DNA from 3 places in the Actinomadura sp. 9N215 genome. Region 2 is predicted to be linked to each of the others. Evidence: riboswitches for the same ligand, from Rfam matches in the RefSeq annotation. Region 2 holds a riboswitch; each other region holds the start of a gene.
What was found. A riboswitch is a leader RNA that binds a small molecule or an ion and turns the genes downstream of it on or off. The one in region 2 is predicted to bind cyclic di-AMP.
Positions count from the first base shown of each region.

Region 1: another riboswitch for cyclic di-AMP. It lies ahead of ACH34T_RS06275 (hypothetical protein); the one in region 2 lies ahead of ACH34T_RS42660 (CHAP domain-containing protein).
Region 3: another riboswitch for cyclic di-AMP. It lies ahead of ACH34T_RS35595 (NlpC/P60 family protein); the one in region 2 lies ahead of ACH34T_RS42660 (CHAP domain-containing protein).

Region 1 is NZ_JBIRBA010000003.1:175,049-185,561, forward strand. Features, by position in the region: gene ACH34T_RS06250 (ABC transporter permease) at 1-339, opposite strand, end outside; gene ACH34T_RS06255 (ABC transporter ATP-binding protein) at 336-1,298, opposite strand; gene ACH34T_RS06260 (WD40/YVTN/BNR-like repeat-containing protein) at 1,545-2,660, shown strand; gene ACH34T_RS06265 (MoaD/ThiS family protein) at 2,657-2,953, shown strand; gene ACH34T_RS06270 (M28 family peptidase) at 3,163-4,524, opposite strand; cyclic di-AMP (ydaO/yuaA leader) riboswitch at 5,138-5,350, shown strand; gene ACH34T_RS06275 (hypothetical protein) at 5,359-6,087, shown strand; gene ACH34T_RS06280 (DUF4360 domain-containing protein) at 6,238-6,900, opposite strand; gene ACH34T_RS06285 (multicopper oxidase domain-containing protein) at 7,366-10,513, shown strand, end outside.
Region 2 is NZ_JBIRBA010000046.1:31,313-41,825, forward strand. Features, by position in the region: gene ACH34T_RS42650 (NYN domain-containing protein) at 1-1,021, shown strand, start outside; gene ACH34T_RS42655 (NlpC/P60 family protein) at 1,375-2,298, shown strand; cyclic di-AMP (ydaO/yuaA leader) riboswitch at 2,795-2,994, shown strand; gene ACH34T_RS42660 (CHAP domain-containing protein) at 3,177-4,007, shown strand; gene ACH34T_RS42665 (hypothetical protein) at 4,068-5,348, shown strand; gene ACH34T_RS42670 (M48 family metallopeptidase) at 5,345-6,778, shown strand; gene ACH34T_RS42675 (Ig-like domain-containing protein) at 6,798-8,021, opposite strand; gene ACH34T_RS42680 (cytochrome c oxidase subunit 4) at 8,207-8,617, opposite strand; gene ctaD (cytochrome c oxidase subunit I) at 8,621-10,210, opposite strand; gene coxB (cytochrome c oxidase subunit II) at 10,285-10,513, opposite strand, start outside.
Region 3 is NZ_JBIRBA010000029.1:21,620-32,132, forward strand. Features, by position in the region: gene ACH34T_RS35580 (RDD family protein) at 1-430, opposite strand, end outside; gene ACH34T_RS35585 (RDD family protein) at 436-1,230, opposite strand; gene ACH34T_RS35590 (amino-acid N-acetyltransferase) at 1,235-1,756, opposite strand; cyclic di-AMP (ydaO/yuaA leader) riboswitch at 2,063-2,256, shown strand; gene ACH34T_RS35595 (NlpC/P60 family protein) at 2,416-3,342, shown strand; gene ACH34T_RS35600 (LuxR C-terminal-related transcriptional regulator) at 3,724-3,954, opposite strand; gene ACH34T_RS35605 (LacI family DNA-binding transcriptional regulator) at 4,384-5,466, shown strand; gene ACH34T_RS35610 (type III pantothenate kinase) at 6,268-7,050, opposite strand; gene nadC (carboxylating nicotinate-nucleotide diphosphorylase) at 7,065-7,922, opposite strand; gene ACH34T_RS35620 (L-aspartate oxidase) at 7,919-9,883, opposite strand; partial or broken gene ACH34T_RS35625 (hypothetical protein) at 10,151-10,330, shown strand.

The sequences.
Region 1 (10,513 bases), on a different contig from region 2:
CAGCCGGTGCCTGCGCGGCGTGGCGCTCAGGGACGTCCTGATCAGGCCGGTCGCGTACTCGGACGTCACGACCAGGCTGCCCAGCACGCCGATGATCAGCTGGGCGATGATGTACGTCGTGAGGCTGAGGGCGGTCGGGTCCCAGTCCCGCCGTTCCGCGGTGGTCGCGGACGCGTAGTCGTCCCCGGCGGAGCTCATCGACAGGCCGGTGACGCCGAGGCCGACGATCAGCAGGCAGGCCAGCGTGAGCCAGGTGGAGCGGAGGCTGCGGAGCTTGATCCACTCGGCGTGGAGGGTGCGGGCGAAGGTCACCTTCGGCGCGGTGGCGAGCGAGCTCACAGGGCGGCTCCATGGCTTTGGACGGCGCCGGTTTCGACAGCGCCGTTTTCGACAGCGCCGTGGTATTCGACGGCGTCCTTGGTCAGTTCCATGAAGGCGTCCTCCAGCGAGGGGCGCTGCGGGCTGAGCTCGCTGAGCGCGACGCCGTGGTAGGCGGCCAGCTTGCCGATCTCCTCGCCCGTCATGCCGGAGACCACGAGGGACGATTCGAGCCCGTCCCGGACGGTGGCCCCGGCCTCGGTCAGGCGGCGCGCGAACGAGGCCGGGTCCGGCGTCCGGACGAGCACCGTGCCCTCGCCGTTGGCGTGCAGGAAGTCGCTCATGCCGGTGTCGGCGATCAGCCGTCCGCGGCCGATGACGACCAGGTGGTCGGCGGTCTGCGCCATCTCGCTCATCAGGTGGCTGGAGACGAGCACCGCCCGGCCCTCGGCGGCGAGCGAGCGCATGAACGCGCGGATCCAGCGGATGCCCTCCGGGTCGAGCCCGTTCACCGGCTCGTCGAAGATCAGCACGCGCGGGTCGCCGAGCAGCGCCGCCGCGATGCCGAGCCGCTGCCGCATGCCGAGCGAGAACCCGCCGGCGCGGCGGCCCGCGACGCTCTCGATGCCGGTCCTGGCGAGCGCCTCGTCGACGCGGCGGCGGGGCAGGCCGTTGCTCACGGCGAGCGCGAGCAGGTGGTCGTACGCCTTGCGGCCGCCGTGCACGGCGGCGGCGTCCAGCAGCGCGCCCACCTCGGTCAGCGGGACGGGCAGGTCGCCGTAGCGACGGCCGCCGATGACGGCGGTGCCGCGCGTGGGCGCCGCCAGCCCCATGATCATCCTCATGGTGGTGGACTTCCCCGCGCCGTTCGGGCCGAGGAAGCCGGTCACCTGCCCGGGTTCGACGGTGAACGACAGGTCGTCCACCACGGTGTCGGGCCCGTACCGCTTGGTCAGCCCGCGTACTTCGATCGTCGTCATGGAAGAGAGCGTGCAAGGCCGGGCTGGCCGGATTCTGGGAGCTTCAGAGAGAATCCTGTGAATCCACCGTCCGGGGCGGGCCCGGAGTGGGCCTGGGGCGGGGGCTGCGGCCGTCCGGCCGGGCTTGCCTCGGCCCGCTCATAGGAAATCCCTAGCAATGGACGCGGCGCCGATGAGTTTCCCGGGCGGCGGCCGTCCGTATCAATGGTGAAGTCATGCCGGACAGCCCCATCGGAGGGAGCAGCCATGACCGGAGTACGGGTTCTGGTCGGTACGCGCAAGGGCGCGTTCATCCTCACGTCGGACGGCGCGCGCGAAGACTGGGAGGTCAGCGGCCCGCATTTCGGCGGCTGGGAGATCTACCATGTCGCCGGATCGCCCGCCGACCCGTCCCGGCTGTACGCGGCCCAGTCGACGGGCTGGTTCGGGCAGGTGATGCAGCGCTCCGACGACGGCGGCGCGACGTGGCAGCCGGTGGGCAACGAGTTCGGGTACGAGAGCGAGCCCGGCACCCACCTGTGGTACGACGGCACGCAGCGGCCGTGGGAGTTCAAGCGGGTCTGGCACCTCGAACCGTCCGCGTCCGACCCGGACACCGTCTACGCCGGGGTCGAGGACGCCGCCCTGTTCCGCACGGTCGACGGCGGCGCGTCGTGGCACGAGCTGCCGGCGCTGCGCGAGCACCGCTCGGGGCCGTCCTGGCAGCCGGGCGCGGGCGGGATGTGCCTGCACACGATCGTGCGGGACCCCGTGAAGGCCGGGCGGATGTTCGCGGCCATCTCCGCGGCGGGCGTGTTCCGCAGCGACGACGACGGCGCGACGTGGCAGGCCGTGAACCGGGGCCTTCGCTCGGACGGCATCCCCGACCCGGAGGCGGAGACCGGGCACTGCGTCCACCGCGTCGCGATGCACCCGGCGCGTCCCGAGGTGCTGTTCATGCAGAAGCACTGGGACGTCATGCGCAGCGACGACGCGGGCGACACCTGGTACGAGATCAGCGGCGACCTGCCGAGCGACTTCGGGTTCCCGGTCGCCGTCCACGCGCACGAGCCGGACACCGTGTACGTCGTCCCGATCAAGAGCGACTCCGAGCACTACCCGCCGGACGGGCGGCTGCGCGTGTACCGCAGCCGCGCCGGCGGGCACGAGTGGGAGCCGCTGACCAGCGGGCTGCCGCAGGAGCACTGCTACGTCAACGTGCTCCGGGACGCGATGGCCGTCGACTCGCTCGACTCGTGCGGCCTCTACGTCGGGACGACGGGCGGGCAGGTGTACGCGTCGTCCGACGCCGGGGACACGTGGGCGCCGATCGTCCGCGACCTGCCGGCCGTGCTGTCCGTCGAAGTCCAGACCCTGCCATGATCCGCGTGGTGCTGCCCGCGCACCTGCGCACGCTCGCCGAGGTCCACGGCGAGGTCGAGCTGGAGGTGCCGGGGCCGGTCACGGTGCGCTCGGTCTTGGACGCGCTGGAGACCCGCCACCCGGTGCTGCGCGGCACGATCCGCGACCACGCCACCGGACGGCGCCGTGCGTTCGTGCGCTTCTACGCCTGCGCCGAGGACCTCTCCAACGAGCCCGTCGAGACCGTCCTGCCTGGACCGGTGACCGCGGGCGCCGAGCCCTTCATCGTGGTCGGCGCGATGGCCGGCGGCTGACGGCGCGGCCGGGCTCCGCAGGGCCCCGCCCCGGCGTGACCTGGGCGGAAACGGGGGCGGGGCCGGGCCGCCCCGCACCTCTTCCCAGGACGGGGCGGCCCACCGGCGGCCGTGCACCTACGGGGGACCGCCGATGTCTCCTACAGCGCCGCAGTCCGGACATGCGTCACGGACCGGACGTGTATGGTGACGCCGCGCCATCCCCGCCGCTATTTGTGGCGGGCCACGTCGTACGCGGCGCAGCCGATCAGTTCGAGGGACACCTGGAGCCGCTTCAGGCTGATGTTCTGGGCGATCGTGTCCTCGGGCGTGTGGTAGATCGGTTCGAGCTGGCTCGGCGCCTCGTTGCCGCGCCAGCTGAAGTTGCCCGCCGCGATGCCGCGCTCGAAGAACGCCTCGTGGTCGCTGGAGCCGCGGGCGGTGGGGCCCTGGACCTGGTCGACGTAGCCGAGCCGGCGCGCGGCGGCGTTCACCGCGGCGGTGGTGGTGTTGTCCTTGCCGTCCACGGACAGCAGCCAGTACGTCTCCGCGGGCGGATGGCTGGTGGCGACCATGTCGTTCTGGAAGCAGCCGGTGATCCGCTTCGCGCCCGCGTCGTCGAGCTGCTTCACATAGTGCCGGGCGCCGATCAGCCCGTACTCCTCCGAGCCCCACAGGCAGATCCGGATCGCCTGCTGGGTGGGCAGCCGCTTCAGGACGCGCGCCAGTTCCAGGCACAGCACCGTCCCGCTGCCGTCGTCGTTGGCGCCGGGCGAGCCGGGGACGCTGTCGTAATGGGCGCTGACGATGACGGCCTTGCCGTCGGGGTTCGGCAGCGTCGCCTTCCGCTCGGCCAGGACGTTGTACGAGGTCAGCCCGCTGTGGTGGGTGATCTCGAAGGACAGCCGCTTGGCCCCGGCGCGGATCCGCTCGCCGTGGTACCCGGCGAGGCCGAGCACCGGGATCGCGACCTGCTCGGTCAGGGCCGGGGCGAACGAGGCGGCCTTGCGCTCGGGGAAGGTGTCCGAGCGCGCGTTGACGATGAGCGCCGCCTTGGCGCCCGCGGCCGCGGCCGCCTTGGCCTGGTCGGTCTCCTTGCCGACGACGCGGTCGAACAGCACCAGCTTTCCGCGCGCGTCGCCGGGGACGTCGACGACCTTGCCGACGTCCACGACCCTGCCGTGGACGGAGTCGGTCGCGCCCTGCGGCGAGGCGCTGGCCTGCCAGAGCCGCTCGCCCCTGGCGCGGATCTCCGCCAGGTACTTGTCAGCGACGGGGAACGGCTGCAGTTCGACCTTGTAACCGAGGTCGCGGAGCACCCCGGCGATGTAGCGGGCGGCGCGGTGCTCGGACTCGGTGCCGGCGATGCGCCAGCCGATCCCGTCGCTGAGCACCTTCAGGTGCCGCAGCGCCCGCCGGGCGTCGACGCGGCCGACGACGGCCTTGTCGCCGATGGTGAGGGAGGGCGGCAGGAGGGCGCCGGGTCGCTGCCGGGTCGCGGCGGCGGCGGTGCCGGGAAGCAGGCCGACGGTCGCGAAACCGGCGAAGGCCGCGGCTCCGGCCAGCAGGTCACGGCGGTGGACCTCGGACATGGGCGTCTCCTCGGGGAGATCAGGACGCCGTGCCCGTTCCGCGGGCCCGGGTTTCGAGCCGTCCGGACGGGGGCGCCGCGAGGAACAGGACCCCGTTGCCGGTGAATCTACGAAACCGCCCCGACCTCGACAAGGACGGCTGATCGCTCCGCAACTCAACCGTGATCAAGTAGCCGCGTCCGCGAGCCGCCGCCCGCCGCGGGAGGGCGGCCGGCCGGTGGGCAGCACGCTGAGCTGGGGCATTGCTGATTTTGTCCGGGTTTGCCTTCTTTTGACGTAGGGAGTAGCTTGTCGCTCACCAAGGCGCTCGCCAGGCGTTTTGCCGGACCGTGTCCGTTCGGACACGATCGTCCCCCGGGCCGACGACGACGTCGGACGGGGGTGGCGGCGGCGCGACCCACGCGTCGTCTCGTGACGTCCTGCCGCGCGGGTCTCGCCAAGACCCCCGCCCCTCGGCCCGACCATGTGCACGCCGCAGCGTGCTGGCGCTGAGCGAAGCCAGGACCGGCTCTCGGAGCCGCGCCCCGCCACGGGGTGTGCCACACCATCAGCGCCGCTCTTTCGCACCCGGGACACAAGGGTCCCGTGGACGGGCCGTCGTGCCCACAGGATCGCAGCGGCAACGCCGAGTCCGCCGTCGCGCGGAGCCGGGGACCCACCTGAATACCTTTCATCCTCGGTCGCCCTGCGCGGCCAGGCCGTCGCAGACAGGCCGGATGAAAAGCATTCACCCGCACTGGGGTGAATCGGCCTGTCCTCCAGGCCGTAGGGCGACTTCCACGCCCGAACCCGTCAGCTAACCCGGTAGGCGTCCTGGAAGCCAAGGAGACCCCCTTGCAAGGCAAGCACGGCAAGAACCGTTTTCCCCTGGGCCCCCGTACGACCGGCGCCCTGTTCGGCCTCGCCTTCTTCGGCGTGGTCGCGTCCACCGCGCACGCGTCGGTCCTGTCGGACGGCACCGACCCCGGCGACAAGGTGGCCGCCGTCGAGGTCCTCCCCCAGAAGCAGAAGTCCGACCGGACCTCGCCGGGCGGCTCCGGCAAGGAGTCCGACGACGAGAAGTCCGACCAGAAGTCCCGCGAGAAGTCCGGCGAGAAGTCGGGCGAGAAGTCCGAGGCGTCGAACGAGAGGTCGAACGGAACGTCCGGCAAGGTCGAGCGGTCCGAGGTGATCGCCCGGGCCAGGACCTGGAACCCGGGGACCGACGACCGGGTGCGCTACAGCCAGCTTCGCAGCCACAACGGATACCGGGCCGACTGCTCCGGTTTCGTGGCGATGACGCTGGGCCTGCCCAAGCCGGGCCCGAACACCGTGGGCCTCACCTCGTCGCGGTACACCGAGCGCATCAAGATGTCCGAGCTGAAGAAGGGCGACCTCGTCATGGACGCGGAGGGCACCAACACCACGCGCCACGTCGTCATCTTCGAGAAGTGGGCGAACAGCGACCGCACGTCCTACTGGGCGTACGAGCAGCGCGGCCGGTACGGCACCGACCACCGGACGCGCGACTACGGCCTCGACTCGGGCAGCGAATACAAGGCGTACCGCCCGACGAAGCTGTAACCGCTTCGCTGTAACCGCTTCGGAACGGAAAGCGAACGCCCGGCCGGGCATGACCCGGCCGGGCGTTCGCATGAAACTCAAGGCGTTGTGGAACGCTCGCTCAGTTGTCCGAATCACACGACGTTGTGTGATCGCCCGGCGACCATCCGATCAACTGTCGCAGCGTTTCCAGTCGAGCTGGTAGACCGCGTTGGCGTATGCGGATTCCATCGCGATGAAACTGGACTTGGACGAGCTGCCCTTGTTCACGCGCAGTTCGGTGTTGATGTTGAGGTTGCGCTCCGCGCCGCACGGCTTGTAGACGCGCTGGGCGGGGTCGGTCCGGTCGGCGAACCGCCAGTTGTCGTCGTAGGGGCCCTTGAGCTCGTGGCTCACCGACGTGTTCTTCGCGTCGCCCTGGAAGTAGTAGTTCGTCCGCCGCTGCGCGGTGGCGCCCTCTTCCACGTGGGCGAAGCCGCGCGAGACGATGCCGACGACCGCGTAGGTGTATCCCTCGGGGGCGTTGACGTCCACGCTGATGTGGCAGTTCTTCCTGAACTCCGTGGGCGGTGCGTCGCCGCCGGCCCAGGCCACGTACTTGTCGTAGACGACGGTGAAGGCGGCGTTGCCCTGGGAGGGCTCGACCTTCGTCGTGCCGGCCGGGCAACCCGAGCCGTTGATGGTCTCCACACCGATGGTGACCTTGCCCGGAGGGGGCGCAGTCTCGGAGGAGGCGGGGGGGTCGATTGATGCGGAGGCGGTGGTGGCCGTGGCCAGGGTGGGGAGGAGCAGAGCTGCGCCCACCGCGATCGCCGCACGTTTGGCGTTCTTCATGGGTCGGGTCTCTCAGGGGGTAGTCGGCCGACGCCCGTGTCGCCGTGTACACGTCGCGCCGGTCGTTTCCAGCGCATTTACGGCGACTTTGACGTCAACTCGTCAATGGCGATCCTCTCGGTCTGGAGAATCATCCGAGAGGGTATTCGGGCCCCGCCGACTTGGTCAACACTTTGCCTTTGCGCCTTATTAACAATTAACTTCGCGTTTTCTATCCTCTTTAAGGATGGGCCTTAGGGTGGTTTCGTCCCATGCTCGCCCCGGGCTGACCGGATTCGGCCGGAACATCCTGACTCTCCAGTTCGTCATACTGTCAACACCCCGCAAGGACCCCGCGAGCACCGCATACCCCGCGAGCACTGCATACCCCGCGCACCTCGCATACCCCGCGCACCCCGCGTAGGCCGAGGGCCGCCCTGACCAGAGGCGGCCTCCGAGACAACGGGAGTCCAGGGGGATTCACAGATGCCCGTGAAGAGGGTGTACGACGTCGTGGCGCTGCACGTGCCCATCGTCTTCGACGCACACGGGGACCACGACCGCAACGGAATGATCTTCACGCTAGCCGAACACGAGCCGGAGCTGAACAAGGTCAGGGAAAGCTTTCCCACGCCCTTTCCCGACCCGGTGAAGCATCCGGAACTGCTCCCCGACCCGCATCCGCTCGTGCGCCCGCTCGTGCTGCGGGCCCGCGCGGGCGAACGGGTCGTCGTCCGGTTCCGCAACGAGCTGCGGCACCGCGCCGGGATCCACGCGCAGGGCGTCGGATACCGGGTCGTCACCGCCGACGGGGGCGCCGTCGGCCGGAACCCGGACTCGGCCGTCGCGCCCGGCGGCAGCCTCACCTACGAATGGGACGCCGCGGACGAGGGCGTGTTCTTCCTCGGCGACCTCGCCGACCTCCGCGGCGGCGAGGACGGCTCCCAGGCCCACGGCCTGTTCGGCGCGCTGATCGTCGAGCCCGAGGACGCCACCTGGACCGACCCCGTCACCGGCGATCCGCTGCTGGACGGCCTGTACGCCGACGTCCACGTCCCGGGGCAGCCGAGCTTCCGCGAGTACGCGCTGTTCATGCAGGACGAGTCGCCCAACGACAATCCCGTCCTCCCGCCGCACCCGATCTACGAGTGCGAGCGGCCGCGGCCGCACACGCACGCGCCCGCGGCGGGCGGGGAGCGGCTGGCCCCGGTCCTGTTCCCGGAGCACGACGACGACCACGGGGGCGGGCACGAGCACCCGCAGGACGAGCACGCCGCGTCGATGATGCTCATGAGCTACCGCACCGAGCCGATGGGCTGGCGGTCCCTCGCCTACGAGCGGATGCTCGAAGCCGGCGAGCTCGACCCCGCGCGGGACGCGATCGTCGGCGAGGAGCAGCACCACAGCTCCTGGCTGTTCGGCGACCCGGACACCCCGATCTTCCGCGCCTACGGCGGCGACCCGGCGAAGATCAGGCTCGTGCACGCCGGGGTGAAGGAGACCCACGTCTTCCACCTCCACCTGCACCAGTGGCGCGCCGTCCCCGGGAACGGGAACTCGCCGATCATCGACTCGATCACCATCAGCCCGCAGCAGGCGTTCACGATCGAGCCGATCGGCGGGGCGGGCTCGGTGCAGGCGGCGACCGGCGACATCATCTTCCACTGCCACCTCTATCCCCACTTCCACTCCGGCATGTGGGGGATGTGGCGGGTCTTCGACGTCCGCCAGGACGGCGCCGGACGCTACCCGGACGGCACCCCCATCGCGCCGCTCCGCCCGCTCCCCGGACGTCCGGAGCCGCCCGCGCCCACGGCGGAGCGTCCGGGCTTCCCCGCGTTCATCGACGGGACGTTCCCGCAGAAGTCGCCCCGCCCGCCGCGCACGCCGGCGATGCCGGAGGGGATGGGACGGGAGCCGTCCGCGCTGGAGCGGGCGGCGTTCGTCCCCGACCCGCAGCCGGGCGAGGCGTTCACCAAGATCACGCTGGACCCGGACGCGCCCGTCCGCCGCTACCACCTCGTCGTCATGCAGGGCACGCTGCACTACTTCGAGAGCCACGGCCACGGCGGCGGCGGGCACGACGGCGACCACGACGGCGGCGGGCACGACGGCGACCACGACGGCGGGCACAAGGAGACCTGGCATGATCATCGCGGGGTGTTCTTCGTCCTCCAGGAGGAGCTCGACGCCGCGGGCGGCATCGACACCTTCCGGAAGGAGCTCGCCAAGGGCACCCGGAAGATCGAGCCGATCGCGATCCGCGGCCGCAAGGGCGAGATCATCGAGTTCACCCTGACCAACGCGCTCCCGCCCGGCTGCCACGCGGAGACGGCGTTCGACGCCGTCCTGCCGTTCCAGCCGGAGGCCGGGCTGCACGTCCACCTGGTGAAGTTCGACCCGCTGGTGTCGGACGGCGCCAGCGTCGGCTGGAACTACCTGTCCGGGACGACCACGGCCGACGCCGGCCCGGAGGACCACGAGCGGTACCGCTCCTGGATGTACCGGTGGTACTGCGACGAGGAGTTCGGCGTCGTCTTCTTCCACGACCACCTGCTGGCCAACGAGCGGCAGCGGCACGGCCTGTTCGGCTCCATGATCGCCGAGCCGGAGGGCGCCGTCTGGGTCGACCCGCGCGACCACGCCCGGGAGGTCCGCAACGCGGCGCAGGCCGTGGTGAAGCTCCCGGACGGGACCGCCTTCCGCGAGCAGGTGATCCCGGTCGCCGACTTCGTCCCGCTGGTCAAGCACGGCGCCGGGGAGAAGAGCGAGCCGATCAACCCGCCGTCCTTCCCCGGTTCCCTGGACGACCAGGGAACCATGGCCGTCGGGTACCGGTGCGAGCCGCTGCACGAGCGGCCCGGCGACCCGTCCGACTGGTTCTCCAGCGCCGCGCACGGCGACCCGCAGACGCCGCTGCTGCGCGCCTACCCGGGCGAGCGGCTCCGCGTCCGCCTCTACCAGGGGTCGCACGAGGAGCAGCACGGATTCACCATGCACGGCATGCGCTGGCACGCCTGGCGGGACGATCCGCGCTCGCCGCTCCGCTCGCAGCAGACCCTCGGCATCTCGGAGGCGTTCAGCCTGCACCTCGACCCGACGCACAGCCCGGGCGACCACATGTGGGCCTTCTCCGCCATCGACGACACATGGCTGGGCTGCTGGGGCCTGTTCCGCCTCCACGAGGAGCAGCAGAACGACCTCCCGCCGCTGCCGGACGCGTTCACCGACGACGGCCCGCCGCCGTTCGACGCCGGCAACGCGCGGCGCTACCACGTCCGGGCCGTCGCCCGCGAGATCCACTACAGCGACCGGCGCAGCGACCCGTACGGCCTGGCCTACGTCGTGGACGGGGCGCCGGAGGGCGAACCGCTCGTCCTGCGGTGCCGCGCCGGTGAGTGGGTGGAGCTGACCCTCGCGAACGAGGTGGACGTCCCGCCGCAGCCGACGCCCTACGACCCGCCCCTCCCGGCGCTGGACGACCCGGCCGACCGGGAGGTGTCCGAACGGGTGTCCCTGCATCCCGTCGGTCCGCTGCGCTACGACGTCCGCGACAGCGACGGCGCGTTCGTCGGCCGCAACGGCGACGGCACCGTCAAGCCGGGCGCGGACGTCACCTACCGCTGGTACGCCG
Region 2 (10,513 bases):
GGTCGCGGTGCTGGCCTACCTGCTGCGCCCCGCCGGCTGGACGGGCCTCGTCGAGGCCGCCCGCGAGGAGCTGGAACGCTCCGCGACCGCCTCGGAGGAGGAGGCCGCCGAGCGCCGGGTCGCCGCGCTGAAGGAGGACCTGGCCGCCGCCCGCACCGCCCGCGCCGCCGAGGTCGACCGGCTGCGCGCCGAGCTGCGCGAGACCAAGGCCGAGGTCGCGGACCTGCGCCGCAAGCTGCACGACGCGCGCACCCGGTTCCGGTCGGCGGAGGAGCGCGCCGACGCGGTCGCGGCCGAGGCGGAGCGGGCGCTCGCCGTCGCGCGCGAGTCGACGGCCGCGTCCGAGAAGGAGCTGCGCAAGCTGCGCGCCCGCGCCGCCCAGGCCGAGGCCGCCGCGGAGGCCGCCAAGCGCGCCGCGCGGGAGGGCCGCAACGTGGAGGACGTCCGGCTGCGGATGCTGCTCGACACGCTCGTGGACGCGGCGCAGGGCGTCCGGCGGGAGCTGGCGCTGCCGTCCACGATCGGGCGGCCCGCGGACGCGGTCGGCGCGCTGGAGCCCGACCGGGAGGCGCACCGCGCGCTGCCGGGCCGGGCGCTGTCCGACAGCGACCCGCAGTTGCTCGACCGGCTGCTGACCCTGCCGCGCGTCCATCTCGTCGTGGACGGCTACAACGTCACCAAGACCGGGTACGGGGAGCTGCCGCTGTCCGACCAGCGCACCCGGCTGCTGTCGGGGCTCGGCGGGCTCGCCGCGCAGACCCGCGCCGAGGTGACGTGCGTGTTCGACGGCGCGGAGCTGGACGCGCCGGTCGCCATCGCGGCGCCGCGCGGCGTCCGGGTGCTGTTCAGCCGCCCGGGGCAGACCGCGGACGAGCTGATCGGCGAGCTGGTGCGGGCGGAGCCGCAGGGCCGCGCCATCGTGGTGGTGTCGTCCGACCGGGAGGTGGCCGACGCGGCGCGGCGCGCGAACGCCCGGCCGTGCCCGTCGACGCTGCTGCTGCGGCGGCTCGGCAGGGCGTGAGCGCCAGGGCACGAGCCGTAAGCGCCGGCGCGAAGGCGCCGGCGGACGGTGCGGCCAGGCCATAAGGTGGCCATAAGGCTCCCGTAAGGGAAGTCTCGCGTTCGGTCATCTTGACATCACGGAAAGTGGACATTGTCCGCTGATGTCGATCAAAGAGTGACGAACCGGTTGTGACGGTTGTTGACCCTCGCTAATGTCGTCCGCTGACGTCGTGGACGAGAGGGGCGAGACCGACCGTGGCCAACGAACTCATCGGGGCACCAGCGCAGCGGCGTGACCGGAGAGGCGGTTCGGCGAGCAGAGTCGTCTCCCGTCGCCTGGCGGCCGTCACCTGCATCACCCTGACGGCCTCCTTGGCGTCCCCCCTGGCGGTGGCGCACGCCGAACCCAAGCCGACCAGGGCGCAGGCGCAGAAGAAGCTGAACAAGCTCAACGAGGAGATGGACCAGAAGGTCGAGCAGTACAACCAGAACAACGAGAAGCTCAAGGTCGCCAAGAAGAAGCTCGACGCGGCGACCAAGGCGAGCAAGCGGGAAGAGACGGCCTTCGAGCAGCAGCGCTCCAAGATCGCCGAGATGGCGGCCGCCGCGTTCAAGAACGGCGAGTCGACCGACGTGACCGGCTTCGTCGGCAGCAAGAACCCGCAGGCGATCCTCGACCAGGCGGCGGTCTTCTCGCACCTGTCGCAGGAGCGCAGCTCCCAGCTCACCCAGTTCCTCGCCACCGCGCAGCGGCTGCGCCGCGAGCAGGCCGTGGCCAAGACGGCCTACGACGAGGTGAAGTCCAAGACGGACGACCTGAAGAAGCAGAAGCAGGACCTCGACAAGAGGGTCGAGAAGCAGGAGGCGCTGGTCCGGCGGCTCGGCGGCGGCACGTCCTCGGGCGGCGGCGGCACCGGCGGCACCTACAACGGCTCCGCCAGCGGCTCGGCCCGCACGGCGCTCCAGTTCGCCTACGCGCAGCTCGGCAAGGCGTACCAGTACGGCGCCGAGGGCCCGAGCACCTACGACTGCTCCGGCCTGACCATGAAGGCGTGGGGCGCGGCGGGCGTCAGCATCACCCGCACCACCAACTCCCAGTACGCCGCCACCAGGCGGGTGTCCAAGAGCGACCTGCAGCCCGGCGACCTGGTGTTCTTCAGCGGCCTCGGGCACGTCGGCCTGTTCGTGGGCGGCGGCAAGATGATCCACGCCCCGAGCACGGGCAAGAACGTGCAGATCGTGAGCATCACCTCGGGCTACTACCTGAGCAACTACTACGGCGCCGGGCGTCCCTGACGCCCTGCCCGTCCGCCGCCTCACAGGCGGCCGGACGGACCGCCTTCACCAACGGACCAGGCCTTGACCTGGTCCGTTGTTGATTTTGTGGGGGTTTGCCTTCTGTTGGGGCTTTGGTACCTTGTCCTGACTCGCGGCGCCCCCCAGGCGCCACGACCCCGCGGCGCCCACCAGGCGCCACGACCCACGCGGCACGTTCTTCGGCCGCGTGCCGGCGGCACGATCCACGTGCCGCCTCCCCCCGGCGGCGCGCTCCACGCGTCGCCCGCGGCGCCGTCCGGCGCCGCGACGGTCTGTACGCAGACCGCGCCCGACCCCGCCCAACGTGCGCACGCCCGCAGCGTGCATGGCGCTGAGAGCGCTGCCACGGCGGTCCCGAGGGTCAGGCCGCAGGACGGTCCCCGGCGACGGGCCGCCGTCCGCACAACATCAGGCGCCGCTCTTTCGCACGCGGGAGACAGGTCCCGCGCACGGGCCCCATATCGCCCCCAGGATCGCAGCGGCAGCGCCGAGTCCGCCGACGAGCGGAACCGGGGACCCATAACCGCCGGCGTCCAGGGACCGTCCCTGGACGGGCATCCGGCACCCGGGGTGAATCGGTGCGCCTCTCCCGGACGACCCGGTGAGAGCCCGCCGTAGGGCCACTTCCTCGCCCGAACCCGTCAGCTAACCCGGTAGGCGTCTGGAAGAACGAAGGAGTGAGACCCGCAGCGTTACCTGGGCGTGGCCGCCCTCGTGCGGCCACGCCCCCCTTCCCCCTGCGCTCCGCCTCTCGGGGTGATCCGGCATGCCCGCGGGCGCGCCGTAGGGCCGCTTCCACGCCCGAACCCTTCAGCTGAGACCCCGGTAGGCGGCTTGGAAGTCTTGGAGATCCCCCCGTGCCAGGCACCCACCGCAAGAAGACCCCCGGCAAGCACCGCAAACCGAGCACCCGGTCCATCACCTGGCGGACGACCGGCGGCATCGTCGTCGGAGCCGCCGTCCTCGGCACCGCCGCGGCCACCGCGCAGGCGTCGGTCCTGCCGTTCGGGTCCCCGTCCGCCACGAGCGCGTCCGCAGACCTGCCGACGACCGGCGGGAAGGACGCGCGCAAGACGACGTCCAAGGACCGACAGAAGGACGAGGCCAAACGCAAGGACGGCAAAGCCTCCAGCAAAGGCTCCGGCCAAGGCTCCAAGGGCAAAAGCGGCGGCTCGCCCAAGAAGCCGTCCGCGAAGTCTCGGCCCACCGCCGCGCAGGCCATCGAGCTCGCCCGGTCGCAGGTGGGCATCACGGAGGACGGCGGCGGCGGGACCAAGTTCCAGAAGTGGTACATGAGCACCTCCCGCGCCCAGCAGACGCTCCAGCGCGACGGCGGCTCCCTCATCGCCTACAGCGACGCGAACTGGTGCGACATGTTCATCTCCTGGATCGGCGAGCGGATCGGCTTCAGCGACCAGATCGGCAGCGACGCCTGGACCGTCGCCCACGCCCGGTGGTTCCAGGCCAACGGCCGCTGGGGCGCCGAGCCCAGGCCGGGCGCGATCGTCTTCTACGCCTGGGGAGGCGGCAAGTCCAGCGGCGACATCCGGCACGTCGGCATGGTGGTCAGGAAGGTCGACGACGACACGATCGAGACCGTCGAGGGCAACACCGGCAACGCGGTCAAACTCAAGGAGCGTTCGACCGACGACGTCGTCGGCTACGGCTACCCCGCCTACAAGGGATGACGGCATCGGCTCCGCCACAGGCCGCACGGCCTCTGCCACAGGCGCCACAGCCTCCACCTCGTGCTGCATAGGATCGCGCACATGAAGGACGGCCTCGTCACGCGGCGCAGGGCGCTCGCCCTCGGCGCGGGCGGGGCCGCGGCACTGCTCGCGGGAGGCGCGGGCGCGGGCATCCTCGGCGCGCAGTCCGGCGACGACGGGACGCCCCGCGCAGGCGCGGCCGAAGGGATCGACGGGTTCGGTCCCCGCGACGCCGCCACCGTCCTCGGCAACCGCGCGCGCGCCGTGCGCAGCGGCGACCGTACGGCCTTCCTCGCGACGGTCGGCGCCGCGCCCCCCGCGTTCCAGGACGCCCAGTCCCGCCTCTACGACAACCTCCGCAGGATCCCAATGGACGGCTGGCGCGAACAGGTCGTCACCACCCAGACCCTGGACGGCGAGAAGGGCGTCGCGGTCGTCCGCGTCAGAGCGCGTTACAAGCTGCGCGGTTTCGACCGGGGCGACGTGGCCCGCACCCAGTACCTGGCCCTCGCCCCACGCTCCGGCGCCTGGACGATCGTCGGCGACGGCTCGCCGCACGGCTTCAAGGACGACGCCGAGATCTGGGACGGCGGCCCCCTGACCGTGTTCAAGGGCCGCGCGAGCCTCGTCATCGGCGACACCACGGGACTCGAAGAGATCGCACGGCGCCTGGACGCCGCCGTCCCCGTCGTCACCGGCGTCGTCGGCGGCGGCTGGGCGCGGCGGGCCGTCGCGCTCGTGCCCGCCGACGCGGCCCTCGCGTCCGCGCTCGCCGGGCCCGGGCAGAGCCTCGGCGAGATCGCCGCGCTCGCGACCGCCGCCCCGTCCGCCGGCGGAGGGCGGGGCGAGGACCGCGTCATCATCTCCCCCGGCACCTTCGGCCGCCTCAACGAGCTCGGCCGCGACGTCGTCCTCGCCCACGAGCTGACGCACGTCGCCACAGGCGGCGCCCGCGACCGCACCACGCCGCTGTGGCTCATCGAGGGCTTCGCCGACTACGTCGGCTACCGCGGGGCGAAGATCGGCGTGCGGGCGGCGGCGGGCGAGCTGCGCCGCGAGGTGGCGGCGGGCCGGATCCCGTCCGCGCTGCCCGCCGCGAACGCGTTCGCGGGCGGCTCGCCGCGCCTCTCCCAGGCCTACCAGGAGGCCTGGCTCGCCTGCCGGATGATCGCCGACCGGTACGGTGAGGCGACGCTCGTGCGGCTCTACCGGACCGCCGGGCGCGTCCCGGAGGAGACCGCGCTGCGCGACGTGCTGCGCCTCCCCCGGGACCGCTTCACCGCCCTTTGGCGCGACTACCTGAAGAAGGAACTCACGTGACCGAGCGAAGCAAGGCGGGGGGACGGCCGCGGATCGCTGCGTCCGTCACCGCCGCCGGGCTCTTCGGCGCCGTCGCGGTCGTCCTCGCCATGACCACGCCGTGGAACCCGCTGCCCGGCCACGTCCCCGGCGGACGCGTGGAGCCCGATCCGGCGCTCGACTTCTCCCCGTCCGAGATCGCGCGGTCCAAGGCGTTCGACTCGGCCGTCAACCCGCCCGCCTACACGGGCCTCGTCGTCGGCCTGGTCGTCATATTCGCGCTGGGCTTCACTCCGCTCGGCGCCCGCTTCATCGGCTGGGTCACCACCCGCACCCACCGCCGCCCGCACCCACCGAGGGGGGACGACCCCCCACACCCCCCGGAGCGCCTTCGGCTTCGTCTTTGGCGAATCATCGTCGCAACCATGGCGCTGACGACGGTGCTGCGCGTCGCGGGGCTGCCGTTCGACGTCTGGAGCGAGTCGGTTCTGCGCCGGTACGGGCTGTCGACGCAGAGCTGGCCCTCGTGGCTCGTCGACCAGCTCAAGTCCCTCGGCGTCACGTGGGTCATCTACACGATCGCCCTGCTGCTCCTGTACTCGGTCGTGCGCCGCTTCCCGCGCTACTGGTGGACGGGCGCCGCCGCCGGAGGCTTCCTCCTGGTCGTACTGGTGTCGTTCATCTACCCGATCGCCGTCGAGCCCGTGTTCAACAAGTTCCACTCACTGCCTGAAGGGCGGTTGCGCACCGACCTGCTCGCGATGGCCGAGCGGGACGGCGTGCCCGTGGAGGACGTCCTCGTCGCGGACGCGTCCCGCAGGACGACGTCGCTGAACGCCTACGTGTCCGGTTTCGGGTCCACGCGCCGGATCGTCCTGTACGACACGCTGCTGAAGTCGCCGCCCGCCCGGGTCGAGTCGATCGTCGCGCACGAGCTCGGGCACGCCAAGCGCGACGACGTCCTGTACGGAACGCTCGTGGGCGCGCTCGGCATCGCCGGGGCGATGTGCCTCCTCTACCTCCTGATGACCTCTCCGCGCCTCCTGAGCCGCGCGGGCGTCGCACCCACCGGCCCGCCCGCCCCCACCGGCCCGCGCGCTTCCACCGGCCCGCCCGGACGTGGCCGCTCCGGCGGAGCCGCCGACCCCCGGTCGATCGCGCTCGTCCTCGCGCTGGTCGCGGCCGGGACGCAGGTCGGCGCCCCGGTCCAGAACCTCGTCAGCAGGCGCATCGAGGCCCGGGCGGACGCGCACGCGCTGAACCTCACCCGCGACCCGGCGACGTTCGTGTCGATGCAGCACGAGCTGTCGGTGCGCAACATCTCCGACCTGAACCCCGACGGCATGGAGTACCTGCTGTGGCTCACGCACCCGTCGGGCCCCGACCGGATCGCCATGGCCCGCACCTGGGCGCGCATGCACCACGTCCCGGAGCCCCCGCCGCTCCGCTAGCCGCTGGCCGGGCGGCGGGTCAGTCACCCCCTGCGCGCTGCTTGTCCGGCCGTTGCGCGCCCCGCTGCGCGGAGAGCGTCGCGGCGTCCACGCGCGGCGCCGTCGTCACCGACCGCTTCAGCGCGCTGCCCTTCACCCAGTCGTTCCACTTGAGCTGCCAGTAGCCCCAGCCGTTGTCCGGCTCCAGCTCCCGGTCGGACCCGGTCACCGTCACCACGTCGCCGCGCTGCGCCAGCCCGTAGAACCACTTAGCGTTGGACGGACTGATGTTGATGCAGCCATGGCTGACGTTGGAGCTGCCCTGGCTGCCGACCGACCACGGCGCGCTGTGGACCCACTCGCCGCTCTCGGAGATGCGCACGGACTTGTACACGGTGAGGCTGTAGCCGCCTGGGCCGCCGGGGCTGACGCCCATCCACGCCGACGTCATGACCGTGGGGTCCTGCTTCTCCATCGTCAGGTGGACGCCGTTGGTGGTGGTGAACATGCGGGCCCCGCCCCTGCCCATGCTGGTCGGGATGGTGCGGACCTTCTTGCCGTTGACCTTCACCACCATCTTGTGGCTGTCCTCGCCCGCCGTGGAGATGTGCGAGTCGCCGACCTTGAAGTCGACGGCGTAGTTTTTGCCGCCGTACACGTCGCCGCCGGTGCGCACACCGCTGAGGTGGGCCTGGAACGACACCTTGGTGTGGGCGGGCCAGTACTGCCTGGTCCGGAACACGACCTCCTTATCGCTGAACCAATGCCAGGCGCCCTCGACGGTCTTGTCCGCCCGCACCTCCAGCGCCTGCTCGACCGCCTTCCTGTCCTGCACGCCGCGCTCGAACTGCATGACGATGGGCATGCCGACGCCGACCGTCTCCTTGGCGTACGGCCCCTCGACCGTCACGTCGTTCGTCTTCGTGACCTTGGCGGTGGCGAAGCGGCTGCTGACCGTCCTGGTCCTGCCGTCCTCGCCGATCGCCGTCGCGCCGACCGTGTACGTCCGGCCCGGTTCGAGCGTCCAGCGCGACCTCCACCGCGTCCTGTCGGCGTTCAGGTCGCCCTCGACCAGCCCGCCGCCGGCCGACACGGTCACGTTCTCGATGGTGCCCCGGTACGCCTGGACGGCGATGGGGCTGTCCGGCCTGAGCTGTCCCCCGCCGCCCGCCGGCGACACCGTGAGCCTCGTGGCGTCCTTGCCGTCCGCCTCGCCGCCCGAGCAGGCCGCGGCGCCCGCGACCATGCCGGCGCCGATGAGCACTGCCGCCGCCCGGCGGCCCCGGTCTCCCGGTCCTGAGCCACCCACCCCCATGTGGTCCCCCCGGTCGTCCTACTGGGCGATCGGTCCGCCTCCCCAGCCACGTCGCTGGAACGGCGCCCAGTATGTGAAAGGGCCGGTACCCGCAAAAAAGCGGACACCGGCCCCTCATGGGGTTCTTTTACTGATCAGTGGGCGAAATGACCCCGGTAGTACTCGAAGACCAGACCGATCGTGGACAGCAGCGTGGCGGCCACGCCGAGGATGACCAGCCACCAGCCGAACACGACGCCGAGCGCCACGGCCGCGGCCGACAGCCCGAGGAACAGCGGCCACCAGCTGTGCGGGCTGAAGAAGCCCAGCTCACCGGCCGCGTCTGCGATGTTCCCCTCGGGGTCGTCCTCGTACAGCGGACCGCCGTTCGCGGCCTCCAGCCGCCGGACGGTGAAGTGCACGTAGAACCCGATGAGCCCGGCGAGCCCGACCGCGAGGCCCAGCGCCGTCGTGCCCGTCCAGTCACCGGACCAGAGCCAGTACACGATGTCGGTCGCCAGGAAGAACAGCGCGGACCCGTAGAACATGAACGCCTGGACGCGCATCGGCTACTCTCCCTTCGTCCCGGCGAGCTCGCCCTTGGCGCCCACATGCGGATGGTGCAGGTCGAACGCCGGCCGCTCGGAACGGATCTTCGGAATCGAGTTGAAGTTGTGCCGCGGCGGCGGGCACGACGTCGCCCACTCCAGCGACGCGCCGTAGCCCCACGGGTCGTCGACCTCGACGCGCTTGCCCCGCTTCCACGTGATGTACACGTTGTAGAAGAACGGCAGCATGGACGCCCCGAGGACCAGCGAGAAGATGCTGGAGATCTCGTTGAGGCCCTGGAACTCGTCCGCGTAGTCGGCGTACCGGCGCGGCATGCCCGCGGCGCCCAGCCAGTGCTGGACGAGGAATGTGCCGTGGAAGCCGATGAACAGCAGCCAGAAGTGGATCTTGCCGAGGGTGTCGTTCAGCATCTTGCCTGTCCACTTCGGCCACCAGAAGTAGAAGCCCGCGAACATCGCGAACACCACGGTGCCGAACACGACGTAGTGGAAGTGCGCCACGACGAAATAGGAGTCGGACAGCTGGAAGTCCATCGGCGGCGACGCCAGGATCACGCCGGTGAGCCCGCCGAACAGGAACGTGACGAGGAAGCCGAGCGACCACAGCATCGGCGACTCGAACGTCAGTTGTCCTCGCCAGATCGTCCCGACCCAGTTGAAGAACTTCACCCCCGTGGGCACGGCGATGAGGAACGACATGAAGGAGAAGAACGGCAGCAGCACCTGGCCGGTGACGAACATGTGGTGCGCCCACACGGTGACGGAAAGGCCCGTGATGCTGATGGTCGCGAACACCAGTCCGATGTAGCCGAAGACGGGCTTGCGGCTGAACACCGGGAGGATCTCCGTCACGATGCCGAAGAAGGGCAACGCGATGATGTAGACCTCCGGATGCCCGAAGAACCAGAACAGGTGTTGCCACAGCAGGGCGCCGCCGTGCGCGGCGTCGAAGATGTGCGCGCCGAGCTTGCGGTCGGCCTCCAGCGCCAGCAGCGCCGCGGCGAGGACCGGGAACGCGACCAGCACGAGGATGGACGTCAGCAGGACGTTCCACGTGAAGATCGGCATCCGGAACATCGTCATGCCGGGCGCGCGCATGCACAGGATCGTGGTGATGAAGTTGACGGCGCCCATGATGGTGCCGAACCCGGACATCGCCAGGCCCATCACCCACATGTCGCCGCCGATGCCCGGCGAGCGGACCGCGTCCGACAGCGGGGCGTAGGCGAACCAGCCGAAGCTGGCCGCGCCGCCCGGGGTCAGGAAGCCCGCGATGACGATGAGGCTGCCGAACAGGAACAGCCAGTACGCCAGCATGTTCATCCGCGGGAACGCCACGTCGGGCGCGCCGATCTGCAGCGGCATGATGACGTTGGTGAAGCCCGCGAACAGCGGCGTCGCGAACATCAGCAGCATGATCGTGCCGTGCATGGTGAACAGCTGGTTGAACTGCTCGTTGCTGACGACCTGCATGCCCGGCTCGAACAGCTCGGCGCGCATCACCAGCGCGAGGACGCCGCCGAACAGGAACATGACGAACGACGTGATCAGGTAGAGGTAGCCGATCACCTTGTGGTCGGTGGACGACATCCAGGAGGCGAGGATGCGCCCCTTGGTCGTCCGGGGGGCGGCGGGCGGCGCGGTGGGCGCGTGAGTGGTCGCGGTCACCTGGCACCTCCCGCGGCCAGCGCGGCCTTGGAATCGGCGATGTACTTGGTGTACTCGCCGGGCGTCACGACCTTGAGCTGGAACAGCATCCGGCTGTGGTCGACACCGCAGAGCTCGGCGCAGCGGCCCTCGTACACGCCGGTCTTGTTCGCCGTGAACTCGAACTCGTTGTCGTAGCCGGGCATGACGTCCTTCTTGTAGATCAGCGCCGGGACCCAGAACGAG
Region 3 (10,513 bases), on a different contig from region 2:
GGGGCCGCTCATTGATCGGCACGAGGTCCGTCGCGGCGTCCGGCGTCGGTCCCGATTCGTCCTCTTGCCCTTGCCGGCTCGACTCGGCGTCTGTCTCTTGCGATTCGGGCGCGGATTCGGAGGTCAGTGCCTCCGTCTTGCCGCGGCGGGCTTTCGCCGCCGTCTCCCCGGGCGCGAGAGGCGCATTGGGGGCGACGACGACGACTTCTATGCCGGCGACGCGTTTGCCGATCGTCCGGCTCCAGAGGGTGAGCTGGATCGCCTCGTACAGCAGCATGCATCCGGCGAAGGCCGGTGGGGCGACGACGTCCACCGTGGGTCCGGACACCAAGGCACGGACGACGACGATGACGGGCACACCGACGATGAGGGTGTCGACGATGCGCGCCAGGAGGCGCTGGCCCGGTTCGGCGAGCGGTGCCTCCCGCACGGGCCTTACTCCGGGTATTCGGCGTACTCGTCGTAGCCGGCCCGCTCATCGACGACCAGCGTCCCGGCCAAGCGATCGTGGAGTGCCTGGTGCAGGGGCTGGTCCCAGATCGCCCACAGGTACGCCATCAACGCGCCCGCCCAGACCAGCACCATCCCGTACGCGGCGTAGTCCCACACCATCACCGCGATGACCAGGAAGAAGAAAACGCCGATCTGGTAGCCCACATGGACGATTCCAGCGCGCCACACGGCTTGCGTGGTGGTCAATGGTTGCCCGCCGGGCGCCTGGACGATGCCAAGCCCCATGACGCGCTTGCCGAGCGTTCGTCCAGACATGGACAGTTGGACGGCCTCGTAGAGCAACGGCAACACCGACAGGACACAGAAAAGGGTGAAGATGATGGGCCAGTTCCACACACCCCCCTCGTCCTCGGTCTTGCTGCCAGGCTTGCCCAGGCCGAACGCACCGATCGTGATCGGCAGGACGAGCGCGAACCCGAAAACCGCGACGAGCCCGTTGTCGATGAGCCGCGCGCCTGCACGGCGATGGATCGGCGCCAAGGGCAGCTCATCGCCGCCGTAGTCGTCATGGGACGCGTCGTACGGCTCGTTGTACCCCGGCTGCTGACCCCACTGCTGTTGCTGTTGCGGCGGCTGCTGCCACTGCTGCTGTGGTTGTCCCTGCGGTTGCTGTTGAGGTTGCTGCCATTGGGGACCTTGGTACGGAGGCGGCGGGCCGTAGGAACCCTGCCCCTGCTGCGGCGGGTACCGCCGCCCGCGGTCGGGGGAATCGCTCATCGGGTCAGTCCTCCAGGCGAAGCAACATCCGGGTGTTGCCCAACGTATTGGGCTTGACCCGGTCGAGGTTCAAGAACTCTGCAACGCCTTCGTCGTAGGAGCGGAGAAGCTCCTCGTACACCTCTGGCGCCACCGGAGTCCCCAGGATCTGCTGAAAGCCATGGCGCGCGAAGAACTCCACCTCGAAGGTAAGGCAGAACACCCTCCGCACGCCGAGTTCCCGCGCGGTCTCCAGCAGACGGGCCACGATCCGGTGCCCGATGCCGCGTCCGCCGTACTCCTTGCTCACGGCGACGGAACGGACCTCCGCGAGGTCCTCCCACATCACGTGCAGCGCGCCGCAGGCGACGACCGGTCCCGGCGTGCTGTGCTGGACGTCCTCGGCGACCCAGAACTCCTGGACGTCCTCGTACAGCTTCACCGTGGACTTCTTCAGCAGGCGTCGTCCCGAACCGGCGTACCGATCGACCAGCCTGCGAATCTCTTGAACGTCGGCGGTACGGGCTCGCCGGATCACGACCTCCACAAACAGGCGAGATTATCGAACGCGTCGCCACCGCCAGCGGTCAGTAGTGCCCGCAGGCGGGCGATGCGGGCTGGCTCCGCATGCGGCGATGGGCGAGCAGCAGTGACTAGATAAAACCGACTAGGCATTGCCCGGGGTGCCAAAAAGTGAGCAAGGACACAGGATTTCAGGGGGCGTGACCGGCGCTCCGGTGCCGACAAGCCGCCGCCACCTGCGATTTCGCATGTTCTGGTTGGCATCCAAAGCGGGTTCCGTTAGTGTCCTGCGCTGACGTCGGCCAACCGCAGGACGCGGAGGCCGCACCGCCGAGTCCAAGGGCCGCAACCAGCGCCCCGAGGAGCCGGGGACCCACTTCCGGAGCGTTCGGGGAGCCGCCCCGGGCTGACACCGTGAGGGGTGAATCCGCAGCCGCGTGGAACCGAATTCCACGCGTGCCCGCGGACGGGCTGCTCCAGCCCCAACCCGTCAGCTAACTCGGTAGGCGGACGAGGAGAGGAGAATTCGTGGAGCCATCGCGCCCTGCTTCCCTTTCACGATCTGCTCGTTCAAGCTCCCGGCAGTCGCCATCGGCGCGGAAAGCCCGGACGGCCCGAAAAGTCCAGAAGCCCCGGACGGCCTGGGCGCCCTGGACGGCCCGGTTCCGCGGTAGAGCGATCACCGTGGCCGGTGCGCTCGTCGCCCTTTCGGTCGCACCGCACACGGTCGCGGTCGCGCACGCAGACCCTGAGCCGTCCACGAAGGAACTCAGGGCGAAGGCCCTCAAGCTCGCCGACCAGCTGGAGCAGCTCACCGAGCAGTACAACGGGCTGAAGGTCAAACTCGCGCAGTCGCAGCGCGCGGCCAAGGTCGCCACCGAGAACGCCCAACGGCAGGAGAAATCCCTCCAGACCATCCGCGAGAAGGTCGGTTCTCTGGCCGCGACCAGTTACATGCAGGGCGGTTCCGACCCCACGGTGTCGTTCGTCGCCTCCCAGGACCCGCAGTCCGTCCTCGACCAGGCCGCCACGCTCAACTACTTCGCCAAGCGGGACAGCACCAAAGTCCTCGGGCTGATGCAGGCCATGCAGGCCGCGCAGCGCGCCCGCAAGTCCGCCGAAGCGCGCGCCACGCAGGTGAAGGCGCTGCGTACGCAACTGGATTCGCAGCGCAAGAAGGTCACCGAGACGTACGAGAAGGTCCGCGGCACGCTCGTCAAGCGAGACCCCACCCAGCTCGCCAAACTCCCCGTCGTCGGCACCGGCAAGGGCGTGCAGGCCCTGCGCTACGCGATGACCAAGATCGGCGACCCGTACGTCTGGGGCGCCGCCGGGCCGAACGCCTTCGACTGCTCGGGCCTGACGATGTGGGCCTACAAGCAGGTCGGCATCAACCTGCCGCACTACACCGGCAGCCAGTGGAACGCGGGCACCCACGTGTCCCGCGGCCAGCTCCAGCCGGGCGACCTCGTGTTCTTCCACTCCGACCTGCACCACATGGGGATCTACGTCGGCGGCGGCAAGATGCTGCACGCGCCCCACACCGGCGACGTCGTGAAGATCGCGCCCATGGCGGGCCGTCCCTTCGCCGGCGGCGTCCGAGTCGCCTGAGCCCGGCGGACGCCCCCAGCGTCCTAGCGCCCTGGTGTCCGACTGAGAATGGTCAGCGGAATCCCTTGCGCTCGGCAAGCGTCCTAGGACGCCCCTGGACGCCCTCGGATGGGCCCCTGCGGTCGGCGGGCGCATCTGGTGGGTGTCACGGGCGTTGCGGGCGTCGATGAGATCGAGGGCGCGCTTGACGTGTCCTCGGCGAGCGTTGAACACCGTCTGCGGCGAGCGTTGAACACCGTCCGCGGCGACGCCTCCTGCAGGGACCTACCTGTCAGGGTGCGGGCGCCGCCGCTGCGGGGTCGGACGGAGGGTTCTGAATGTTTGCCGCCTGGATTCTCGTGGCGCTCGCCGTCCCCGGACGAGCGTCATTGGGGGTTGCCGCTAGATGAGCTGCCTTCGGGCCGCCCACACCACGGCCTCGATAGGGGTGTTGACCTCCAGCCGGTCGCAGATGGTCCGCAACCGGCGTCGCAAGGTCCGTGCGCTCAGCTCCAGCTTGCGAGCCGCCACATCGGCGGTGACACCGCTGGCGATTTGAGCGAGCAGCCGAATCTCTTCCTCGCTCAGCCCGAAATCGTCGGTGCCACGACGTGCGAGTGTGGCCTGTTCCACTCCGTCCTCCCTCGTCCGTGGTGATGACCGCGGGGATGCAGCCGTCCGCTGCACAGGCACGGGTTGGCCTCGATCTGTACGCGCGTTGGGTTGCCGGGCCCGGAGCGCCTCCGGACTCAGATCATCGGTTTCCTTTTCTGTCTCGCGCGCTTGGCCGGAGGTGGCCGTTGGGCCGATTGCGGGGGCTTTCGGGGGAACTCCGGGTGACGATTCACTCGTTGGCCATCCGAGGGAGACGGGATGGGATCGCCAGCCATCCGCACCGTCCCTTCTCGTTGGACTCGCCAGATCTCGCCGTGGTCGAAGATCGTGAATCGTTTCAAGCTACGCTTCGGCTCGGAACGCTAGGCGGCCGGATCCGGCCCGTCAAGCGCTGGTTCAGTGCAATGTGCGCGCCGATGGTCGCGGTCTGTGACCGTGCTTTCGCGAATGCACTATGCAAAACTCCACTACCTGGGGAAACATGCCTGGGACGGGACGAGGAGCGAGTTGCCACAGACCAGTATTCGTGAGGTCGCGAGGCGTGCTGGAGTCTCAGTTGGGACCGTTTCGAATGTCCTAAACCGGCCAGACCTCGTGGCCGAAGCTACCCGTGACCGTGTTCGCGCGGCGATCGAGGAGCTCGGATTCGTCCGGAACGAGTCCGCGCGCCGGCTCCGGCGGCGTCCCGAACGCACCGCGGGCGAGTTCGGCGACGAGCCGCGGCGCGCATTCGGCGTCGTCGTCGAAGACCTCACCAACCCGTACGCGACCGACGTCGCCCGGGGGGCGGAGGCCGCGCTCAACGCCCTCGGTCACGACGCGCTCTGGCTCTCCAGCGACCACTCCGCCGCCAAGGAGCGGCGTTCCGTGGAACTCCTGGAAGAGCAGAACGCCGCCGGCGTCCTGATCATCCCCGTCGGGCTCGGTTCCCGCGACATCGCCCAGCTGCGCGCCGCGGGGATGAGCGTGGTGCTGATCGACCGGGACGCGTCCGGGGTCTGCTCCGCCCAGGTCGACCACGTCGCGGGCGGTGAGATCGCCGCCGCGCACCTGCTCGGCACCGACCGGGAGCGGATCGCCTTCGTGACCGGCGTCCCCGAGCCGCAGCCCTGCGTCGAACGCCGCGACGGCGCCGCCCGTACGATCGTCGAGGCCGGCTTCGGAAAACCCCCGATCCTGATTCTGGACGCGCTGAGCCCCAGCGAGGGCCAAGCCGCCGCCCACCAGATCATGGCGATGTCGCCGACACCCGACGGCGTGTTCTGCGCCAACGACCTGCTCGCGATCGGCTTGATCAACGAGCTGATCCGGCTCGGCGCGCGCGTCCCCGAGGACATCGCGGTGATCGGATACGACGACATCGAACTCGCCGCGAGCGCCGCCGTGCCCCTCACCACCATCCGGCAGCCCCGCCGCGAACTCGGCTGGGAAGCCGCCGAACTCGCGCTGGCCGAGGTAGGCGAGGGCAAGTCCCATCAGCACCGTCAGGTGGTCCTCAGACCCGACCTTGTCATCCGCGAAAGCGCTTAACCTTCGCCGCCCCCCAGGCCAGAAGTCACCCTTGCCCCCGGCAAGCCTCGTCCCCCAACACTCTCGCACCGCACCGCCGCACCGCCGCACCGCCGTCCCGCCGTCCCGCCGTCCCGCACCGCCGTCCCGCACCGTCCTCCCGCGCCGCCGTCTGTGCCACTGTCCCGCCGCACCGTCCCGCCGCACCATCCCGCCGCACCATCCCGCCGCACCGTCCCGCACCGCCGTCCCGTCCTCCCGCGCCGCCGTCTGTGCCACTGTCCCGTACCGCCGTCCCGCACCGGCGTCTCGCACGCGGTCGCCCCGTCGGCGACTCGTGCCGTCGCCTAGGCGTCCGTGTGCGCGCTTCGTGGGAAGGCCGTCCCCCGCCTAGTCAGTCGTTGACACGCCACCCGTCGAGCCTGCCCGGCCCCTCCCGGCCACCCCCGGGCGCTCGCGCCCCAAAGAGTGATCCACAGCCGGACGAGCGGCCAAGGCGGCGCGTACCCAGGAGAGTGACATCTCGTCCACGCGGGCGAGCGACACCGTCTGCGTGGGCCCTGTGCTCAGCGAGTCATCAGTTTCGGACGTCACGCAGCCGACTGGGATGGGCGCCGACCTGCACGCTGCCCTGGGGCCCGTTCGAATGGCTCTGTGCGTTCTGGGCGGTCCGGCCTGGGGCCCTGGCGCACTCGCAAGGCCGTAGGCCCGCAGGACTCCGGTCGAGGGCATAGAACGGGAATTGGGGCCGCGCGCGCCGCCAATGGGGCGGGGCCCGGCCGTCCTGTCAAGCGTGCGTCGGGTGGGTCCGGTCTGTGGCGGCTAGACGGTGTTGCGCTCGTAGATCAGGCGTAGGCCGATGAGGGTGAGCCAGGGCTCGAACGCGTCGATGCTGCGGGACTCCTCCAGGACGAGGGGCGCGAGGCCGCCGGTGGCGATGACCGTGACCTCGCCGGGGTCTGCGGCGAGTTCCTCGGACATCCGCTCGACGATGCCGTCCACCTGCCCGGCGAAGCCGAAGATGATCCCGGACTGCAGCGCCTCGACGGTGTTCTTGGCCACCACGTTCCGCGGCCTGACCAGCTCGATCTTGTGCAGCTGGGCGCCGCGCGACGACAGCGCGTCGATCGAGATCTCGATGCCGGGCGCGATCGCGCCGCCCACGTACTCGCCCTTCGCGGAGACGGCGTCGAAGGTGGTGGCGGTGCCGAAGTCGACGACGATCGCGGGGCCGCCGTGCGTGTGGACGGCGGCCAGCGCGTTCACGATGCGGTCGGCGCCGACCTCCTTCGGATTGTCCATCCGGACGGGGACGCCGGTCTTGACGCCGGGCTCCACGATCACCGCAGAGACGTCGCCGTAGTAGCGGCGGCACATCTCCCGCATCTCGTGCAGGACGGACGGAACCGTGGAGCACAGTGCGATGCCGCTGATGTCGGTGTCGGCCAGCAGCGGGCTCTGCTGGACGAGTCCCTGCAGGACCACGGCGATCTCGTCGGCGGTGCGCCGCGGATCGGTGTTGATCCTCCAGTGCTCGATCACCTCGTCGCCCTCGAACAGGCCGAGAACGGTCTGGGTGTTGCCGACGTCGATGGTGAGCAGCATCAGGTCCCCGCTGGTCAGGTGAAGTCAAGGCCGATGTCGAACACGTGCGCCGAGTGCGTCAGCGCGCCGACCGCAAGGTAGTCCACCCCGGTCACGGCGACGTCTCGGGCCCGATCCAGGGTAAGCCCACCGCTGGCCTCAAGCTCCGCCCGCCCCGCGACAAGGCGAACCGCCTCGGTCATCTCGGCGTCGGTCATGTTATCCAGCAGAATGCTCCGCGCGCCCACCGCGAGCGCCTCCTCGACCTGCGCGAGAGTGTCGCACTCCACCTGGATGTGGAGGGACGGGTACACGGCGCGGATCGCCTCGTACGCCTTGGTGACGCTTCCGGCCGCGGCGACGTGGTTGTCCTTGATGAGGGCGGCGTCGTACAGGCCCATCCGATGGTTGACGCCGCCACCGCATTGCACGGCGTACTTCTGCACGGCGCGTAGGCCCGGGAGCGTTTTGCGGGTGTCACGGACCTTGGCCTTGGTACCGGACATCGCGTCCATCCATTTCCGGGTCGCCGTCGCGATTCCAGACAGGTGAGTGAGCAGATTCAGGGCCGTCCTCTCAGCCCGCAGCAATGCTCTGGTGGGACCGCTCACCGAGATGAGCACCTGTCCGGGGACGACCCGTTCGCCGTCTTCGGCCTTCGCGTCGTATGCCACGTCCAAGACGTCGAACACGACGCACGCCACGGGGATGCCTGCGACGACGCCGTCCTCGCGGGCCCTGAGGTCCCCGGCCGCGGTTTCGTCGGGCGCGAAGATCGGCATGCTGGTGACGTCGACCTCGCCGTCCTCGGCCAGCGCCGTCCGGACGAGGTTATCCACAGTCTGTGGATCGAGCCCGGCGTCGCTCAGCTTCTGCGACAGTTCCGGTGTCATGAGCGCTTTCCTTCCAGAGGTTCGTAGGTGGTCGTCAGGACGTTCCCCTCCAGCCGCGTGACCAGATGGCCGCGCCATTCCTCGTCGCGTCTCTCGGGGAAGTCCTCCCGCCAGTGGCTGCCCCGCGTCTCCTCCCGCCGCCGCGCCGCCGCCACGATCGCGGACGCGACAATGTGCAGATTGGTGACCTCCCACGCCTCCACCCCCGGCTCCAGAACCGCCCCGCTCCCTGGCTCAAGCCCCGACCCGAGACCAACCCCGGCCCCCGCCCCAGACCCAGACTCCGCCCCAGACACCGATCCGGAACCCATCCCGGGAGCAGCCCCTGACCCCGTGCCGCGAGCAGCCCCAGACCCCATTCCGAGACCAGACCCAGACCCCATTCCGAGACCAGACCCAGACGCCCTGCCGAGACCAGACCCAGACGCCCTGCCGGGAGCAGACTCCGACCCCGTGCCGGGAGCAGATCCAGACGTCGGCCCTGGAGCAGGCCCGGGACCAAACCGGGGGCTCGGCCGGGGGCTCGGCCCGGGGCCCGGCTGTGGATCTGTCCGGAGCAATCCGGCCAGCTCACGGGCAGCGGTCTCCAACCCGTCCGCCCCACGAAGGACACCCGCATAGGAGGTCATGATCCGCTGAATCTCCCCCCGCACCCCCGCCCCGAGCAGCCTGCTCCCCTCATCGGAGCCACGCGGCATCTCCGCGTCCCTCGACCCTGCGTCGGTTAGGCGAAGGGCCGCGGCAATGCGCTCGGCGAAGACGAGGCCTTCCAGAAGGGAGTTAGAAGCCAGACGATTCGCACCATGGACACCCGTGCAGGCGACCTCGCCGCAGGCGTAGAGGCCGGGGACGGACGTCCGTCCATGCAGGTCCGTCCGGACGCCCCCGCTCGCGTAGTGAGCGGCAGGGACGACCGGGATCAGATCCGTCACGGGGTCGATGCCGTGATGCCTGCAGGCGGCGAGGATGGTCGGGAACCGGTTCTCCCACATCGATGCGCCGAAGTGCCGACCGTCCAGCAGCATGTGGGACGTGCCGGTCTCGCGCATCCGGTTCATGATCCCCTTGGCGACGATGTCGCGCGGAGCCAGTTCGGCGAGGTCGTGGCGTCCGACCATGAAGCGTGTCCCGGAGTGGTCGACGAGATGCGCGCCCTCACCCCGGACGGCCTCGGAGATCAGCGGCTGCTGGCCCCGCGCACCCTCGCCGAGCCACAGCACGGTGGGGTGGAACTGGACGAACTCGAGGTCGGCGACATCCGCCCCGGCGCGCAGCGCGAGCGCGACGCCGTCGCCAGTGGAGACCTCGGGGTTCGTGGTGGCCGAGAACACCTGGCCCAGCCCTCCGGTGGCGAGGACGACGGCCCGGGCGCGGACGGCGCCGACGCCGCCCGGCTGTCCTTCACCCATGACGTGGAGGGTGACCCCGGCCGCGCGTCCTGCGACGTCCTTCAGCAGGTCGAGAACCAGTGCGTGCTCGATGACCTCGACACCGGAGTCCTTGAGGGCGGCGAGGAGCGCGCGGCTGATCTCCGCACCCGTCGCGTCCCCGCCCGCGTGGGCGATCCGGCGCCGGTGGTGGCCGCCCTCGCGCGTCAGGGCGATGTCGCCACCGCTGGACCGGTCGAACGCGGCGCCAAGCTCGATGAGGCCGCGGACCGCCTCCGGCCCTTCGGTGACGAGGGCCCGGACGGCGTCCTCGTCGCACAGGCCGACGCCGGCGGTGAGGGTGTCGGCGAAGTGCTCCTCGGGGGTGTCGTCGGGCGCGAGCGCAGCGGCGATCCCGCCCTGCGCCCAGCGGGTCGACCCCGCGTCCAGGAGGGCTTTGGTGACGAGCAGCACCCGCCCGCGCGGACGGCACCGCAACGCGGCGACCAGGCCCGCTATGCCGGAGCCGATGACGACGACGTCGGTCTCGGTGCTCCAGCCGGGGTCGGGGGCGGCGAGAACGGAAGGGATCATGAACCCTCCTCGGGATCGATTCTCGTCATTATGACCCTAACCCCGGACCACTCCACCGCCCACCCCCACATTTCACACAAAACCGCAGGACAACGGGAATGTGTCAACACTCTCCACCAAGAGGCCCACCACCCCCACCGAGGCACCAACCAAACAACCGCCCACCCAAGCCAAACGCCCCACGCGCATCCCCTCTGGGACCGGAGCAGGGTTACGACTCCACTCGCAAGAACCCATCGCCGCCTGGGGCAGCAACCAGACAGCCCACGCCCACGCCAAACGCCCACGCACGTCACACCCCGGATCGTGACGTGGGCGTTGGACCCGCCCGACCTGGCGACGGCAATGCCGGTGACGGCAATGCCGGTGACGGCGATGCCGGTGACGGCGATGCCGGTGACGCAGGTGGAGTACGCCCGCAAGCGGACCGGCGACTACGGACGGTGGAGGCCCGCCACCCGGAGGCGGCCACCAAGCGACGCACCCACCCCCACACATCACCTCAGGAGCCAGGGGCCAGGTCAGGTCTCCGGTCACCAAAGACCCCAGCTAAAGAGGGCAGCAACCGGACAACCCGCGCCCACGCCAAACGCCGCACGTCGTCCCTGAGGCTTAGGGCGAGCTAGGCCT